Regions from separate parts of the Microbacterium oryzae genome, predicted to be linked through region 1. Evidence: predicted binding sites of a transcription regulator. Region 1 holds the regulator's gene; the other holds the start of a gene.
The links. Region 1 encodes HrcA, which represses chaperone genes, less so after heat shock. Its sites were predicted from a motif close to TTNGCACTCGNNNNNNNCGAGTGCNAA; they were not measured.

Region 1 (4,443 bases):
TGGGCATGCAGTCGGCCGTGCCGCGCGTCCTCGCCGCGCTCGACCGCACGCACTCGCCCGACAACGTCGCGACCGCCGTCGCCGCCGGTCGGGCAGCCGGACTCGACGTGAGCGTCGACCTCATCTACGGGGCGCCGGGGGAGACCCTCGACGACTGGCGCGCCTCGCTCGACGCCGCCCTCGCGCTCGCGCCCGATCACATCTCCGCCTACGCGCTCATCATCGAGGACGGCACCAAGCTCGCCCGTCAGATCCGGCGCGGCGAGGTGCCGGCTCCCGACGACGACCTGCAGGCCGACATGTACGAGCTGGCGGACGCCCTGCTCGGCGAGGCGGGGTACGACTGGTACGAGGTGTCGAACTGGTCGCAGGGGGAGGCGCACCGCTCGCGCCACAACCTCGCGTACTGGCGCGGCACCGACTGGTGGGGGTTCGGGCCCGGTGCGCACAGTCACGTCGCAGGCCTCCGCTGGTGGAACGTCAAGCACCCGGCCGCGTACGCCCAGCGGCTCGCCCTGGGCGAGTCGCCGGCGGCAGGACGGGAGCGACCGGACGCGGAGGCGACGCTGCTGGAGCGGGTGCTGCTGCAGAGCCGCATCCGCGAGGGGCTCGCCGTCGACGCGCTGCCGGCGTCCGCTCGAGGCGCCGTGGCGGGGCTGATCGCGGACGGCCTCGTCGAGCCGGCTGCGGCCATCCGCGGGCGCATCGTGCTGACGCTGCGCGGGCGGCTCCTCGCCGACGCCGTCGTGCGCGCGCTCACCGACTGACGCCCGGCGCGCTCACCCCGTTCGCCGAAAGAGGTCGGTAGACTGGCACTCGGACGCATCGAGTGCCAGGGAGAGGGGTGCGCACATGGTCAGCGACCGCGGGCTGCAGGTCCTCCGGGCGATCGTGCAGGACTACGTCGACACGCACGAGCCCGTCGGGAGCCGCTCCATCGTCGAACGCCACTCCTTCGGGGTCTCGGCCGCGACCATCCGCAACGACATGGCCCTCCTCGAGGACGAGGAGCTCATCGCCCAGCCGCACACCTCGTCGGGCCGGGTGCCGACGGACAAGGGCTATCGCGTCTTCGTCGACCATCTCGCCGAGCTGCGGCCGCTGTCGTCCGCGCAGCGCTCGGCGATCACGTCGTTCCTCGGGGAGCCGTCCGACCTCGACGACCTCCTCGCGCGCACGGTGCGGCTCCTCACGCAGCTCACCGGCCAGGTCGCGCTCGTGCAGTACCCCTCGTTCGCGCGCGCGAGCATCACGCACGTCCAGCTCGTGCAGCTCGACCCGCGGCGCGTGCTCGTGATCATGGTGACCGACACCGGCCGGGTCTCGCAGCGCATCACGCAGCTGACCGTCGAGCTCGACCAGGAGGCGCTGGATGGCGTCGCCGCACGTCTCGTGCCGCTGCTCGCCGGCCGCTCGGTGGGCGACGCCGCCGACCAGCTCGCGCGCGCGGTCGAACTCGCCCCCGCGCCGGCGACTCCCGTGGACGTGGCGTTGCGGGACGTCGCGAAGGCGGCGGCCGAGGAACTCGACGAGTTCCGGCAGAACCGCCTCGTCATGGCGGGATCAGCGACGCTCGCCCGTCGCGAGCAGGACTTCCGCGGCAGCATCCATCCGCTTCTCGAGGCCATCGAGGAGCAGGTGACGCTGCTGCGGCTGATGAGCGAGATGGTCGCCGACGAGCACGGGCTCGCGACGAGCATCGGGCGCGAGAACGCGGCCTTCGGCCTCTCGGAGGCGTCGATCGTCGCGAGCCAGTACGACTCGGCCGTCGGCGCCGCCCGCATCGGCATCATGGGCCCGACGCGCATGGACTACCCCCGCAACCTCACGGCGGCACGGGCGGTCGCCCGCTACCTCACGAGGCTGCTGGACGAAGACGAGGGCCGGCGCTGACGCGCCGCCCTGACGACCGGAGCACGGGCGCACGACGCCCGCAGGAAGGCTGAAGTGGCTGATCATTACGAGACCCTCGGCGTGGCGCGCGACGCCTCGCAGGAGGACATCAAGAAGGCGTACCGCAAGCTGGCGCGTCGTCTGCACCCCGACGTGAATCCGGAGCCGCAGGCGGCCGAGGACTTCAAGGCCGTCACGCACGCCTACGACGTGCTGAGCGACCCCGAGCAGCGACGCCGCTACGACATGGGCGGCGACGACTCGCCGTTCGGCGGCGGCGCGGGCTTCGGCGGCTTCGGCGACATCTTCGAGACCTTCTTCGGCGGGGGCGCCGGCGGTGGCGGCGGCCGCGGCGGACGTCCGCGGTCGCGGCGCGAGCGCGGACAGGACGCGCTGGTGCGCGTGACGCTCGAGCTCGGCGACGTGGTTTTCGGCACGCATCGCGACATCGAGGTCGACACCGCGGTGCTGTGCGAGACCTGCCACGGATCGTGCTGCCAGCCCGGGACGAGCCCGCAGACCTGCGACATCTGCGGCGGCACCGGCCACGTGCAGCGCCAGGTGCGCAGCCTCCTCGGCAACATGGTCACCATGCAACCCTGCGGCGCGTGCCAGGGCTACGGGACCGTCATCCCGCACCCGTGCCCGACCTGCAGCGGCCAGGGGCGCGTCCGCTCCCGGCGCACCGTCTCGCTCGACATCCCCGCAGGCGTCGAGACCGGGCTGCGCCTGCAGCTCCCCGGCTCCGGAGAGGTCGGCCCGGCCGGCGGCCCCAACGGCGACCTGTACGTGGAGGTCACGGTGGCACCGCACCCCGTCTTCAGCCGCGACGGCGACGACCTCCTCGCGACTCTCGAGGTCTCGATGACCGACGCCATCCTCGGCACCACGACGTCGATCGACGCCCTGGACGGCGAGGTCGAGGTCGAGGTCCGCGCGGGCATCCAGTCGGGCGAGATCCTCACGGTGAAGGAGCGCGGCATCACCGGGCTCCGCACCTCGCGTCGGGGTGACCTCCGCGTGGGCGTGCAGGTCGTGACGCCCACGAAGGTCGACCACAAGACGCGTCAGCTGCTCGAGGAGCTCGCGCGCCGCACCAAGGCTCCGGAGCCGCGCCTGGCCGAGTTCCACCAGGGCCTGTTCTCGAAGCTGCGCGACCGCTTCCGCGGCTGAGCCGATGGCGCTGCACTTCTATGACGAGCGGGCGGGAGAGGTCGCTCCCGGCGAGGACATCGTGCTCACCGGCGCCGAGGCGCACCACGCCGCCTCGGTCCGCCGCGTGCGCGTCGGCGAGGACGTGACGGTGACGGATGGCCGTGGCGCGTGGGTCGTCGGATCCTGCGCGGAGGTCTCCCCGCAGCGGGTCGTCGTGCGCGTCGCCGCGCGCGAGGACGTTCCGGCCGCGACGCCTCGCCTCGTGCTCGTGCAGGCGCTCGCGAAGGGCGGCCGCGACGAGCTGGCCGTGCAGGCGGCCACCGAGCTCGGCATCGACGAGGTCGTGCCGTGGCAGGCGTCGCGCAGCGTCTCGCGCTGGCAGGGTCCGAAGGCCGAGAAGGGCCGCGCGCGCTGGTCGACGATCGTGCGCGAGGCCGCCAAGCAGGCGCACCGCGCGTGGATCGCCGAGGTGTCGCCGATCGCCGACCTCGCGCAGCTGACCGCTCGCGCAGAGACCGCGCGGATGCTCGTGCTCGACCCCACGGCGCCCGTCGCGCTGACGGCGATCGAGATCGACGACGCGCGCGACCTCGTGCTCGTCGTCGGCCCCGAGGGCGGCATCGCGCCGGACGAGATCGACCGCCTCGCGGCCGCGGGGGCGGAGCGCGTCCGGCTCGGCACGACCATCCTCCGCACCTCGACGGCGGGCCCCGCCGCCCTCGCGATTCTCAACGCGAAGCTCCGGCGCTGGTGAGCCGGTCGGTAGAATCGACGGCATGAGCGAGCCGTCGATCTTCACGCGCATCCTGCAGGGGGACATCCCGGGCACGATCGTCGCCCAGACCGAGCGGGTGTTCGTGATCGAGGACATCAGTCCGCAGGCGCCCGTGCACCTCCTCGTCATCCCCAAGACGCAGGAGTACCGCGACGTTGCCGAGCTCGCCGCCGGCGACCCCGCCCTCCTCGCCGAGATGATCGCGACGGCCCAGCGGGTCGCCGACGAGCGCGCGGGCGGGCAGTTCCGACTGATCTTCAATACCGGCGCAGACGCGGGCCAGACCGTGTTCCACGTGCATGCGCACGTGCTCGCCGGCGAACTCCAGGAGAAGAGCCTCATTGGCCACTGACCCCACGGGCTCCGGCCCCTCCGCCGACGTCGTCACCGAGACCATCCACGCCGACGGCGTCGCGATGGTGCAGCTGCTCGGCCCGCAGGATCGACTCCTGCGCATGGTCGAGAGCGAGCACCCGGCGGTCGACGTGCATGTCCGCGGCAACGAGATCACCCTGCGCGGCGCACCCGCCGACGTGCGTGCGGCGCGCGCGCTCGTCGACGAGCTGCTGCAGATGACGCGCGGCGGGCACGACCTCGGCCCCGCCGATGTCGCCACGTCC
Region 2 (4,443 bases), 810 kb from region 1:
CGGCCCGGGTCTCGCCGGCGCGCTCATGGTGGGTGTCGGGGCCGCGAAGGCGCTCGCCGTCTCGCTCGAGAAGCCGCTGTACGCCGTGAACCACCTCGTCGGCCACATCGCCGCGGACCTCCTCGCCGACGACAGCGAGCCGCTCGAGTACCCGACGGTCGCGCTCCTCGTCTCGGGCGGGCACACCTCGCTGCTGCTCGTCCGCGACCTCACGAGCGACGTCGAGCTGCTGGGCGAGACCGTGGACGACGCCGCCGGCGAGGCGTTCGACAAGGTCGCGCGCATCCTCGGGCTGCCCTACCCGGGCGGCCCCGAGATCGACCGGGCGGCCGTCGGCGGCGACCCCGACGCCATCCGCTTCCCCCGCGGCCTCTCGCGGGCGAGCGACCGCGAGAAGCACCGCTGGGACTTCTCCTTCTCCGGCCTCAAGACCGCCGTCGCGCGGTGGACGGAGCAGCGCGAGGCCGAGGGCGAGGCCATCCCGATGGCGGATGTCGCGGCGAGCTTCCGCGAGGCCGTGGTCGACGTTCTCGTGACCAAGGCCCTCGACGCGTGCGCCGAGCACGGCGTACCGCGCCTGCTGCTCGGCGGCGGGGTCATCGCGAACCGCCGCCTGCGCGAGGTCGCGCTCGCCCGCGCGGAGGCCGCCGGCGTCACCGTGCGCATCCCGCCGCTGCGCCTCTGCACCGACAACGGCGCGATGATCGCCGCGCTCGCGTCGGAGCTCATCCAGAGCGGACGCCGCCCGTCGACGCTCGCGTTCGGCGCGGACTCCACGCTGCCCGTCACCGAGATCCAGGTCGCGCCGGTGCCATGACCGAGCCCGAGGACGCCGCACAGCTCGACGACGACGAGCTGCTGAACGAGGTGTCCTCCGCGATCCCGGTGGTCCGCCGCCGGATCTCGCTCTCGACGCCCGCGCTCATGCTCGGGATGTTCGCGCTGCCGACATCCTGGTTCACGCCGTGGGTGGCGCCGCTCGCTCTGGTCGCCGTCGTGCTCGCCGTCATCGCGCTCGTCCGCCGGCACGCGGACCGCTCGATGGCGTGGTGGGGTTTCGGTCTCGGCATCGCCGCGCTCGTGGGCTGCAGCGTGTGGGCGGTGTGGATTCTCGGTCAGCTGGGGGAGACGCCGGTGCTGGCGGTGCCGGGGCTGCTGTGATTCGGATGGCCCCTCCCGGGGTCCCGGGGAAGGGTTGCGGCGTGTCGTCTCGCTTCGCTCGCTCGACGTCCGCGTGCCTCACACGCGGTCGGCAAGGATGGCCGTCCGCTTGCCGCCGATGCGCGTCACGAACAGCGTCGCGGACTCGTCGCCCCGCAGGTTCAGCTTCTTCCGGAACAGCGCCGGGTCGATGTCGACGCCGCGCTTCTTGATCTCCAGCGTGCCGATGCCTCGCGCGCGCAGGGCCTTCGCGAGCGCCTTCGCATCGGCGGGGAGCGTCTCGCGCACGCGGAACGACGTCACGAACGGCGTCGTCACCGCCGCGTCGCCCGTGAGGTACGCGATGCCCGGCGCCACCGGCCCCGCCTCGAGCGACCGCGCCACCTCGCCGACCAGCCGCGCGCGGATGACCGCACCCTCGGGCTCGTGCAGGAACGCCCCGAGCTCGCGCACCGGCTCGTCCTCCGTGTCGCCCGCACTGGTGAGCTCGTGCGAGGCCTCGCCGCGGATGACGAGTGCCGCGCGCCCCACGCCCTCGCGGGCGAGCGCGCCCGACCACAGCACGACCTCGACGGTGGACCCGTCCACGCTCACCCACTGCGCCTCGACGCCGTCCGGAATCGCCTCGCGGTCGTGCGCTGGTCCGAGCTTCATGCCCACGGGCATCCGCTCGCCCAGCTCGTGCGCCCAGTCAAGCGACGGCGAGTAATCGGATGGCGCCACGCGCCGCGTCTCGGAGTGCCCGGCCGTGCGCCGGGCCGGGTCGAGCCAGACGGCGTCCCACCCGGCCAGGTCGACTTCTTCCGCGCGGGCGGAGCGCACCTCGACCGCATCCCCGAACGGGCGGAGGTTGTAGGCGGCGAGGGCGGCGGTCACCGGATCGGCATCGACCGCGAGCACGTCGAGCCCGCTGCCGGCGAACGCGAGCGCGTCGCCGCCGATGCCGCAGCCGAGGTCGGCGACCCGGCCGATGCCCGCCCGACGGAAGCGCGCCGCGTGGTGCGCGGCCACGGCCATCCGCGTCGCCTGCTCGACACCCGCGCGCGTGAACAGCATGCGCGAGGCGAACGGGCCGAACTTCGCCTCGGCGCGCAGGCGCAGCCGCGACTGGCCGACGACGGCGGAGACGAGGTCGGGGGAGTGTCCCTCCGCGCGCAGGCGGGAGACCGCGCGGGCGACGTCGGCGGTCGTCTCGACGGGGTCGAGGGCGTCGAGCAGCGCGAGCCCCTCGGAGGTGAGCAGCGCGTCGAGTTCTCCCTGATCCATGAGTCCCATTCTCCCGTGCCGCCGGACGACCGCCCCCGCTCGCGACGCGCGTTGGCACTCGCGTTGCATGAGTGCCAGGCGTCGTCCTATGCTGGCATTAGCACTCTCGGCATGAGAGTGCGAACCAGTCTTCCGTCGAAGCAACGAAAGAAGAGGTACACCGTGTCGGTTTCCATCAAGCCGCTCGAGGACCGCATCGTCATCAAGCAGGTCGAGGCCGAGCAGACCACCGCCAGCGGTCTGGTCATCCCCGACACCGCCAAGGAGAAGCCCCAGGAGGGCGAGGTCGTGGCCGTGGGTCCCGGCCGCATCGACGACAACGGCAACCGCGTTCCGCTCGACGTCGCCGTCGGCGACCGCGTCCTGTACAGCAAGTACGGCGGAACCGAGGTCAAGTTCGGCGCCGACGAGTACCTGGTGCTCTCGGCCCGCGACGTGCTCGCGGTCGTCGTCCGCTGACGACAGCCTTCGGAAAGGCCCGGCGCTTCGGCGCCGGGCCTTTCTGCATCCACGGAGGTCGGCGTCGTTAGCGTGGACGGATGCTCCCTCTCGACGTCGAACAGCCCGTGGACGCCGCCTCGCTCGCCTGGGGGTGGGGTACCGTCGCCATCGCCGTGGCGGCCGCGCTCGCCGCCGCGTTCGTGTGCACCTGGGTGCTCGGGGTCGTCATGCGCACCCTTGGGCGCCGTCGCGAGCTCTTCACGCGGCTCTCCCGTCGACTGCGCTCGCCGCTGTTCTGGACCATCCTGGCGGTCGGCCTCTGGGTGGCGACCGCGCAGCCGCTCGAGCAGGTCGCGCCCGCCCTGGCCGGCGCCATCCGCTACACCCTGAAGCTCGCCTCGATCATCACGATCGGCTGGCTCATCGCGAGCATCCTGCTCTTCCTCGTCGACGGCCTGCTCGCGCGCAGCGTTCCGGATGGCGATGCCGACTACACGCTGCGCCGTCGCCGCACGCAGATCCTCATCATCCGGCGGCTCGTCATCGTGGTCGTCGTGGTGCTCACCGCCGGCACGATCCTCATGACGATCCCGGGCGCGGAGAGCTTCGGGACCTCGCTGCTCGCGTCGGCCGGCGTCGCATCGATCGTCGCCGGCATCGCCGCGCAGTCCACGCTCGGCAACGTCGTCGCCGGCATGCAGCTGGCGTTCTCCGACGCGCTGCGCGTGGGCGACACCGTCGAGGTGGACGGCGAGTTCGGCGTCGTCGAGGAGCTCACCCTCACCTACGTCGTCGTTCAGATCTGGGACGACCGGCGCCTCGTGCTGCCGTCGACCTACTTCACGACCACGCCCTACGCCAACTGGACGCGCTCGCAGACGCAGCTCACCGGCGTCGTGCTCATCGACGTGGACTGGGGAGTCGACCTCGACGGCCTCCGCGCGGAGCTGCAGCGCGTCGTCGAGTCCGCTCCCTCGTGGGATGGCCGCTCGGCCGGTCTCGTCATGGTCGACGCCCGCGCCGACGCCGTGCAGGTGCGCGCGACGGTGACCGCGGCGAACTCCGGCGACCTGTGGGACCTCCGCTGCCTCGTGCGCGAGCGTCTCGTCGCGTACGTCTCCCGACGGGGCGAGTCGCTCCCCGCGCGGCGGGTGCGGGTGGAGGAGCGCGGCGACGGGCAGACCCTCGAGCAGGCTCCGGGCCGCGCGCACGAGCCAGCCGACCGCTCCCGCGGGCGTCGGCGGCGGGCCGCGGAGCGCCTCGGCCGGGTCTCCCGACGTAACCTGGAGGGATGACCGGACCCGCGCCATCCGCCCCCGACCGCGAGCGGATGCTCGGCACCGGATACGGCTTCGGCGCCTATCTGCTCTGGGGCGTGCTACCGCTGTACTTCGTGCTGCTGGCGCCGACCGGTCCGTGGGAGGTCGTCGCGTGGCGGGTGCTGCTGTCGCTCGTGTTCTGCGCTCTGCTGCTGACCGTCACGCGCGGCTGGGGGCGGATGGCCGCGGTGCTGCGGAATCGTCGACTCGCGCTGTGGACGGCGATCGCGGGCGTGCTCATCTACGTGAACTGGCA

Region 2: groES (co-chaperone GroES) is a predicted target of HrcA. The motif match lies at 2,479-2,505, and genes of this name have one in related genera.

The regions. Positions count from the first base shown of each region.
Region 1 covers NZ_CP032550.1:725,709-730,151, forward strand. The annotation lists gene hemW (radical SAM family heme chaperone HemW) at 1-767, shown strand, start outside; gene hrcA (heat-inducible transcriptional repressor HrcA) at 853-1,893, shown strand; gene dnaJ (molecular chaperone DnaJ) at 1,948-3,066, shown strand; gene D7D94_RS03345 (16S rRNA (uracil(1498)-N(3))-methyltransferase) at 3,071-3,802, shown strand; gene D7D94_RS03350 (HIT domain-containing protein) at 3,825-4,175, shown strand; gene D7D94_RS03355 (PhoH family protein) at 4,240-4,443, shown strand, end outside.
Region 2 covers NZ_CP032550.1:1,534,110-1,538,552, reverse strand. The annotation lists gene tsaD (tRNA (adenosine(37)-N6)-threonylcarbamoyltransferase complex transferase subunit TsaD) at 1-817, shown strand, start outside; gene D7D94_RS07160 (hypothetical protein) at 814-1,161, shown strand; gene D7D94_RS07155 (class I SAM-dependent methyltransferase) at 1,240-2,427, opposite strand; gene groES (co-chaperone GroES) at 2,590-2,886, shown strand; gene D7D94_RS07145 (mechanosensitive ion channel family protein) at 2,967-4,163, shown strand; gene rarD (EamA family transporter RarD) at 4,160-4,443, shown strand, end outside.